DNA from 2 places in the Variovorax sp. efr-133-TYG-130 genome. Region 2 is predicted to be linked to the other one. Evidence: riboswitches for the same ligand, from Rfam matches in the RefSeq annotation. Region 2 holds a riboswitch; the other holds the start of a gene.
The links. Region 2 has a riboswitch for glycine ahead of QRN67_RS21455 (D-amino acid dehydrogenase). Riboswitches for the same ligand answer to the same signal wherever they lie in the genome.
Positions count from the first base shown of each region.

Region 1: linked by a shared signal. The riboswitch ahead of gcvT (glycine cleavage system aminomethyltransferase GcvT) and the one ahead of QRN67_RS21455 (D-amino acid dehydrogenase) in region 2 are both predicted to bind glycine.

Region 1 is NZ_JARVTD010000040.1:50,346-54,750, forward strand. Features, by position in the region: gene QRN67_RS30270 (L,D-transpeptidase Cds6 family protein) at 1-130, shown strand, start outside; gene QRN67_RS30275 (hypothetical protein) at 720-1,280, shown strand; glycine riboswitch at 1,596-1,686, shown strand; glycine riboswitch at 1,699-1,811, shown strand; gene gcvT (glycine cleavage system aminomethyltransferase GcvT) at 1,857-3,029, shown strand; gene gcvH (glycine cleavage system protein GcvH) at 3,093-3,464, shown strand; gene gcvP (aminomethyl-transferring glycine dehydrogenase) at 3,513-4,405, shown strand, end outside.
Region 2 is NZ_JARVTD010000027.1:80,989-85,393, forward strand. Features, by position in the region: gene QRN67_RS21450 (FIST signal transduction protein) at 1-540, shown strand, start outside; gene QRN67_RS21455 (D-amino acid dehydrogenase) at 559-1,860, opposite strand; glycine riboswitch at 1,954-2,072, opposite strand; glycine riboswitch at 2,087-2,175, opposite strand; gene rfbB (dTDP-glucose 4,6-dehydratase) at 2,290-3,360, shown strand; gene rfbD (dTDP-4-dehydrorhamnose reductase) at 3,357-4,247, shown strand; gene rfbA (glucose-1-phosphate thymidylyltransferase RfbA) at 4,271-4,405, shown strand, end outside.

The sequences.
Region 1 (4,405 bases), on a different contig from region 2:
ACAGGCCGCGAGCGCCAGGTTCAAGCAGGTCTACCGCGCCGACAAGGTGAAGGAAACGGGTCGCAAGACACTCGAGCTGCAGCGCGTGGGCAACCAGTGGCTGATCCGCAAGGAAAGCGCGGGCGGCTGACGGCTCACAACCCAGCTTCGTCAGGGCCCAGGCCACGGTGCCCAACTGCATCACGTTGAGCGCCATTCCGGCAATGTGGAGCTGGCGGAACCGGCGGGCCGAAACGTCCAGCGCCGGGATCGTGCCGCGCAGCAGGTCCATGCGTGGAATGATCAGCCAGCGGCGCAGCGAAAAGGCCAGTCCGGCGACGAAGGCCATGCCCGCGGCAAATGCCGGCCTGCCCGACCAGGCGTAGCAGAGCGCCGCCGCGCTGCCCGTGAGCATCGTCGCGAGGTAATACACGTTGAACAGGCCACGGATGAAGCGCGAGTCCAGCGGCGTGTCGTGCTTGAGGATCAGCAGCGGCAGCGATCCCATCATGAAAAAGCCCATCCACACGAGCAGCAGGACTGTCGCCATGAGTGCAAAGACGATGGGAAGCATGAGGTGGGCCCCTTCCGCGGTGCCGGAGCATACCGCCGGGCAAGGCAGTCGAGGTACCGGGAAATCGTGCGGGGCCAACGCCATTTCCATAAGCGAAAAGGGTTCATGAAGATGTCACCGCTTGCAACGATGCTGCTGCCCTCGATCTCCGAAAGCTGTGGCTGCCATGTTTCCCACCAAGACCGACAAGGCGCGCGACGAACTCCAGGGCGGACAGCGCACGCTCAGCCAGCGTGAACGCGCACTGCTGCTCATGGCCGACGGGCGGCGTTCGCTGAGCGACTTCAGCCCGCTGTTCAGCACCCGCGACGAAGCCGAGCAGGCCATCCAGACGCTGGTGCAGCGCGGCTATCTGCAGACTCCGAAGGTGGCGGTTGCCCCCGGCAAGGCCGTGCCCCCTGCCCCGGCGCCCGCCCAACCCGCACCGCTCCCCGCGAGCGAGCCGATCCAGATCGCCACATCGGCCGACACCTTCGACGGCAAGCGCTCCCTGGCCACCACGCGCATGTTCCTGTTCGACATCTGCGAGCGCATGTTCGTGCGCCGCGATCCCAAGTTCGCGCTGCAGATGCGCGACGCCCTGCGCGAAGCCCGCGACCGCGAAGCCATGCTGACCATCGCCGCGCTCATGCTCACGGAAATCGAGAAAGCCGCCGGGCCCGAGCGCGCCGAATCGCTGCGCGAGCGGATCGACAAGCTGCTGCCGCCGGCTGAAGTCGTGCACTGACTGGAACAGCGCTCTCTTGTGCCGAGTGCTGTTAGGGGCGCGCTCACGCCGACGGGGTACCTTGCTCCGCGAATGTCCTCCGCCCTTCGGGCTCCCCCTTTATTTCGCTGCGCAAGGCACCCCATCGTCGTGATCGATAGACCACGCGGTTGAACTGCCCGAACAAGCGCCGTACCCACCGTGCGCGGGGCGCCGGGTGCTCCCCGCAGCGAAATAAAGGAGGAGCCCGAAGGGCGGGGGACATTCGCGGAGGGGAGCACGCGGTGGCCTGCGCACAAGCCCTGAACACAGCGCTCCTTCCCGTATCAACTACACTCGGCGGGGTCAGGAGAGAGCCCCGCCAGCCGGGGCCGCCGAAGGCGCAGGGGTTTCCCGAACGCTCAGGCAAAAGGACTGACAAGGCGCCGGCGAACACCGGCGTTTCCTTGCTGGAGAGAGGCCGCCGTACCGCAAACGGCGCAGCGGCCCACCGAAGGAGCAAACCCCGATCGTGGGGCGAATCTCTCAGGTAAAGCGGACAGCAGGGGTGGCCCATGGCTTGCGTCATGGATTTTGTCTGCCCCTTTGGAGTGCCCCGTGGCCGCTTCCTCCGCACCCGCTACCGAACTTCTCAAGACGCCGCTGCACGACCTTCACGTGGAGCTCGGCGCCCGCATGGTGCCCTTCGCCGGCTATTCCATGCCGGTGCAGTACCCCGCCGGCCTCATGGCCGAACACAAGCACACGCGCGATGCGGCCGGCCTGTTCGACATCTCCCACATGGGCCAGTTGCGCCTCGTCGGCCCCGACGCCGCGGCCGCCTTCGAAACCCTGATGCCCGTCGACGTGATCGACCTGCCCGCCGGCAAGCAGCGCTACGGCCTGCTGCTGAACGACGAAGGCGGCATCCTCGACGACCTGATGTTCTTCAACGAAGGCCACGGCTCGCTTTTCGTGATCGTCAACGGCGCCTGCAAGGTGGCCGACATCGCGCACATCCAGCAGAAGATCGGCTCCCGCTGCGAGGTGCAGCCCTTGCCCGACCACGCCCTGCTCGCGCTGCAGGGCCCCAAGGCCGCGGCCACGCTGGCGCGGCTGTCGCCCGGCATCGAGCGCTTCGTGTTCATGACCGGCGGCGCGCTGCAGATCGGCGGCATTCCCGCCTTCGTCACCCGCAGCGGCTACACCGGCGAAGACGGCTTCGAGATCTCGGTGGCCGCGAAGGACGCCGAGCCGCTGGCCCGCCTGCTGCTGGCCCAGCCCGAGGTCAAGCCCATCGGCCTGGGCGCGCGCAATTCGCTGCGGCTCGAAGCCGGCCTGTGCCTGTACGGCAACGACATCGACACCACCACCACGCCGGTCGAGGCTTCGCTCAACTGGGCGATGCAGAAGGTGCGCCGCGCTGGCGGCGCGCGCGAAGGCGGCTTCCCCGGCGCCGCGAAGATCCTCGCGCAGCTCGCCGCCGCCACGGCGGGCACCGCCGGCCACACCGACCACGACACGCTGAAGCGCAAGCGCGTGGGCCTCGTGGCGCTGGAGCGCATTCCGGTGCGCGACGGCACGGTGCTGCAGTCATTCGAAGGCCAGGACATCGGCATCGTCACCAGCGGCCTGCTCGGCCCCACGGCCGACCGCTGCATCGCCATGGGCTACGTGGCCACCGCCTTCGCCGAGCCCGGCACCCGCGTGCAGGCCATCGTGCGCGGCAAGCCGGTGCCGATGGAAGTCTCGACCATGCCTTTCGTGCCGACCCGCTATTACCGCGGCTGAACGCGGCAGACCCGGCTAGGCTCTGCACCCCGATTCATTTTTTCCACGAGGAGTTTTCTCACCATGAGCATCAAGTACACCAAGGACCACGAATGGGTGTCGGCCGAAGGCGACGCAGCCACCGTCGGCATCACCTTGCACGCGCAGGACGCGCTGGGCGACGTGGTGTTCGTCGACCTGCCCGAAGTCGGCAAGACCTTTGCGCAGGGCGAAGTTGCCGGCGTCGTCGAGTCGGTCAAGGCGGCAGCCGACGTTTTCATGCCCGTGTCGGGCGAGATCACCGAAGTGAACGAAGCCCTGCGCGCCGACCCGTCGCTGGCCAACAGCGACCCGCTGGCCGCCGGCTGGTTCTTCAAGGTCAAGCTGAGCGAGCCCGCGCAGCTCGACGCCCTGCTGGACGCCGCCACCTACGACAAGTTCGCGGCCGAGTCCTGATCGCCTGATTTTTCTTCCGAGCCCCCTTCTTCCCGAGCCCCCACCGCCATGCCGATTCCCGCCCTTCCCTCTTTGCAAGAACTAGAGAATGCCGAAGAATTTCTCGCCCGCCACATCGGCATCGATGCGGCGGACGAGGCGCGCATGCTGCCGGTGATCGGCTCGGAAACGCGCTCGGAGCTCATCGACGGCATCGTGCCCGCGGCCATCCGCCGGGCGCGGCCGATGCGGCTGCCGGCCCCCGTGACCGAAGCCGACGCGCTGGCCGAGCTGAAGGCGATGGCCTCGAAGAACAAGGTGTTCAGGAACTTCATCGGCCAGGGCTACTACGGCACGCACACGCCGGGCGTCATCCTGCGCAACATCCTCGAGAACCCCGCCTGGTACACCGCCTACACGCCCTACCAGGCAGAGATCTCGCAGGGCCGCATGGAAGCCCTGCTCAATTTCCAGACGATGGTGTGCGACCTCACGGGCATGGCCATCGCCAACGCGTCGATGCTCGACGAAGCCACGGCCGCCGCCGAAGCCATGACGCTCGCCAAGCGCAGCGTGAAAGCCAAGAGCAACGTGTTCCTGGTGTCGGGCGACTGCCATCCGCAGACCATCGAAGTCATCAAGACGCGCGCCGCGCCGCTGGGCATCGAGGTGAAGGTGAGCACGGTGTCGGAAACGCTGCCGCACCTGATGGTGAGCGGCGCATTCTTCGGCGTGCTCGCGCAGTACCCGGCCACCACCGGCCACGTGCACGACCTGCGCCCGCTCGCGGGCCATGCGCACCAGTGCGATGCCGCCTTCATCGTGGCGGCCGACCTGCTGGCGCTGACGCTGCTGGTCGCGCCGGGCGAGTTCGACGCCGACATCGTCTGCGGCACCACGCAGCGCTTCGGCATGCCGCTGTGCAACGGCGGCCCGCACGCCGCCTACCTGGCCTGCCGCGA
Region 2 (4,405 bases):
CTGGAGAGGCCGCAGGAAGCCATCGACGCCGTGCGCAACACGCTGGTCGGGCTGGCCGACGCGGGCAGCGACGGCATCCGCCGCACCGGCGACCTGGGCGCCGACGTGCTGGTGCGCCACATCATCGGGCTCGACCCGACGCGGCGCGGCATCGCGATTGCCGACACGGCCGAAGCCGGCATGCGGCTGACCTTCTGCCGCCGCAATGCGCAGGCGGCGCGGGCCGACCTGATGCGCATCTGCGCCGAGATCCGCGAAGAGCTGGAGCCCGAAGAGCAGACGCTGGCCACCGCGCGCGCCGTGGCTGCCGGCGAGGCCGAGGCGGCGCCGCATCCGGCGCGGCGCATCGCGGGTGCGGTGTACGTGAGCTGTTCCGGGCGTGGCGGCCCGCATTTCGGCGCGCCGGGCGCCGAGTTGCAGATCGTGCGGCACGCGCTGGGCGACGTGCCCCTGGTCGGCTTCTTCGCCGCCGGGGAGATCGCGCGGCACCACCTGTATGGCTATACCGGGGTGTTGACGGTGTTCACGTCCAACGACTGAACACCTTTCAGTCGCGGATCACGCCGGCTGCAGCATGCGTGGCTGCGGCGCCGGCATCCCCGTGAACGCGAAATCCACCTCCGGCGCCAGCCCGCTCACGATGCGCGCGATCGACTTGCCGGAGCCGCAGGCATGCGTCCAGCCGAGCGTGCCGTGGCCGGTGTTGAGGAACAGGTTCGCAAGCTTCGTCTTGCCGATCAGCGGCACGTTGCTTGGCGTGGCGGGGCGCAGGCCGGTCCAGAACTGCGCCTGCGTGGTGTCGCCGGCGCCGGGGAACAGCTCTTCGACGCGGCGCACGATGGCTTCGCAGCGCACGCGGTTCAGGTCGCGGTCGTAGCCGTTGAGCTCGGCCGTGCCGGCGATGCGCAGGCGGTCGCCGGATTCCGAGGTGTAGCGCGAGAACACGAGCTTGAATTCGTCGTCGGTCAGCGAGACCTGATGCGCTTTGGAGGCGTCTTTGACGGGCAGCGTGACCGAATAGCCCTTGGCCGGATAGATCGGCAGGCGGATGCCCAGCGGCGCCGCGAGCAGCGGGCTCAGCGAGCCCATCGCCATCACGAAGGCGTCGCCGCGAATGCGCTGGAAGCGGCCTTCGGCATCGGTGACCTCCACGTGGTCGATGCTGCCGCCGGCCTCGCGCAGGGCGGTGACGGTGTGGCTCATCAGGAATTTCACGCCGGCTTCGGCTGCGAGCCGGGAGAGTTCGCGCGCGAAGCGGTTGGCATCGCCGGATTCGTCCTCGGCCGTGTAGGTGGCACCGGCCAGCTTGGGGCGGATGTGGGCGAGGGCGGGCTCGATCCTCACGGCCTCATCGGCCGAGATGACCTGGCGCTCGCAGCCCAGGGCGCGCATCTGCTCGGCGGGCGCGAGGGCGCCGTCGAATTCCTTCTGCGTCGTATAGAAGTGCAGGATGCCCTGGGTGCGCTGGTCGTAGGCGATGCCGGTGTCGCGGCGCAACTGTTGCAACATCGAGCGGCTGTATGTGCCAAGACGCACGATCTGCTCGATGTTGTGGCGGGTGCGCGCCTGCGTGCATTCGCGCAGGAACTGCAGGCCCCACAGCCACTGGCGCATGTCGGCGCGGATGCGGAACAGCAGCGGGGCGTCTTCCTTGCCCAGCCACTGCAGCACCTTGAGCGGCGCGCTGGGGTTGGCCCAGGGTTCGGCATGGCTGACGGAAATCTGCCCGCCATTGGCGAAGCTGGTTTCGGCGGCCGGGGTGGCCTGCCGGTCGATCACGGTCACTTCGTGGCCGAGTTGCTGGAGGTAGTAAGCCGAGGTCACGCCGAGCAGGCCGGCGCCAAGAACGATCACGCGCATTTCAAGTACCTTTGAGGTGCTGCGCTTGAACGGCGGGCGAGGGTGAATACTATTGAATTAATAGCAAGCAACCGGACGACCGCTGTCCAAGTTGCCGCTCCCCCTGTCCTCGGTACCTGAGAGATTCACCCCGCTGCGCTCGCAGAGGGTTTGCTCCTTCGGTGCATCGCGACCATGTTGAAAGGGTGCGATGGCTCTCCAGACGGCGTTTCAGTTGATGCAGTACTGACCCCCTGTTCGGGCCGACCTGAGCGTTTATGGGAGTTTGCGCCTTCGGTAGGGCCATTTGATGGCCCGCTCTCCTGCAGTGGGGCGATTGTAGGCGGGGCTTGCGCAGGTGCCAACTGCGGAATTAAGGCCAGCGTGCCAATGGGATAATCGCCTGTTGATTTGCCGCAGGGCGATCGTTCCACAACAACAGGGGACCTCATGATCCTGGTTACCGGCGGCGCCGGTTTCATTGGCGCCAATTTCGTACTCGACTGGATCGCAAACAGCGACGAGCCTGTCGTGAACCTCGACAAGCTGACCTACGCCGGCAACCTCGAGACGCTCGCATCGCTCAAGAACAACCCGCAGCACATCTTCGTGCAGGGCGACATCGGCGACAGCGCCCTGGTCGACCGCCTGCTGGCCGAGCACAAGCCGCGCGCCGTGGTCAACTTTGCCGCCGAGTCGCATGTCGACCGGTCGATCCACGGCCCCGAAGACTTCGTGCAGACCAACGTGCTCGGCACCTTCCGCCTGCTCGAATCGGTGCGCGGCTACTGGAGCGCGCTGCCGGCCGACCAGAAAACGGCCTTCCGTTTCCTGCATGTGTCGACAGACGAGGTCTACGGCTCGCTTTCGAAGACCGACCCGGCCTTCACCGAAGAGAACAAGTACGAGCCCAACAGCCCGTACTCGGCCAGCAAGGCCGCCAGCGACCACCTCGTGCGCGCCTGGCACCACACCTACGGCCTGCCGGTCCTCACCACCAACTGCTCCAACAACTACGGCCCGTTCCACTTCCCCGAGAAGCTCATCCCGCTGATGATCGTCAACGCGCTGGCCGGCAAGCCGCTGCCCGTGTACGGCGACGGCATGCAGGTGCGCGACTGGCTGTACGTGAAGGACCACTGCAGCGCCATCCGCCGCGTGCTCGAAGCCGGCCAACTGGGCGAGACCTACAACGTGGGCGGCTGGAACGAGAAGCCGAACATCGAGATCGTCAATACCGTGTGCGCGCTGCTGGATGAGCTGCGCCCCAAGGCCGACGGCAAGCCCTACAAGGAACAGATCACCTACGTCACCGACCGCCCCGGCCACGACCGCCGCTACGCCATCGACGCACGCAAGCTCGAAGCCGAACTTGGCTGGAAGCCCGCCGAGACCTTCGACACCGGCATCCGCAAGACCGTCGAGTGGTACCTCGCGAACAGCGAGTGGGTGCGCAACGTGCAAAGCGGCGCCTACCGCGAGTGGGTCGAGAAGCAATACGACGCAAAGGCCGCGGCATGAAGCTGCTGCTGCTGGGCAAGGGCGGACAGGTCGGCTGGGAGCTGCAGCGCAGCCTTGCGCCGCTGGGCGAACTGGTGGCGCTCGATTTCGACAGCACCGATTTCCACGCCGACTTCAGCAGGCCGGAGCAATTGGCCGAGACGGTGCTGAAGGTCCGCCCCGACGTGATCGTGAATGCCGCAGCACACACGGCCGTTGACAAGGCCGAGAGCGAACCCGAATTCGCGCGCAAGCTCAACGCCACGTCGCCCGGCGCGGTGGCCCAGGCCGCCCAGCAGATCGGCGCGCTGATGGTGCACTACTCGACCGACTACGTCTTCGATGGCAGCGGCAGCAAGCCCTGGAAGGAAGGCGACGCGACCGGCCCGCTCAGCGTGTACGGCCAGACCAAGCTCGAAGGCGAGCAGCTGGTGGCGCAGCACTGCCCGCGCCACCTGATCTTCCGCACAAGCTGGGTGTACGCGGCACGCGGCGGCAACTTTGCCAAGACCATGCTGCGCCTGGCCAAGGAGCGCGACAAGCTGACCGTCATCGACGACCAGTTCGGTGCGCCCACTGGTGCCGAGTTGCTGGCCGACGTGACGGCCCATGCCATCCGCGCCACGCTGCAGGATCCGGCCAAGGCCGGGCTCTATCACGCGATTGCGGGCGGTGAAACGACATGGCACGGCTATGCGCGCTTCGTGCTCGAAATGGCGCAGCAGGCCGGCGTCGAGCTCAAGGCCGGCCCGCAGGCTGTCGAGGCCGTGCCGACCAGCGCCTTCCCGACCCCTGCGAAGCGCCCGCACAACTCGCGTCTTGACACCACCAAGCTGCAGACCACTTTCGGCCTGCGCCTGCCGCCTTGGCAGGAAGGCGTTGCGCGCATGCTGCGCGAGACGCTGTGAAGAACATCCACGAAAAGAAAAGCATGACCAAGACGACGCAACGCAAAGGCATCATCCTGGCCGGTGGCTCGGGCACTCGCCTGCACCCGGCAACGCTTGCCATGAGCAAGCAACTGCTGCCGGTGTACGACAAGCCGATGATCTACTACCCGCTGAGC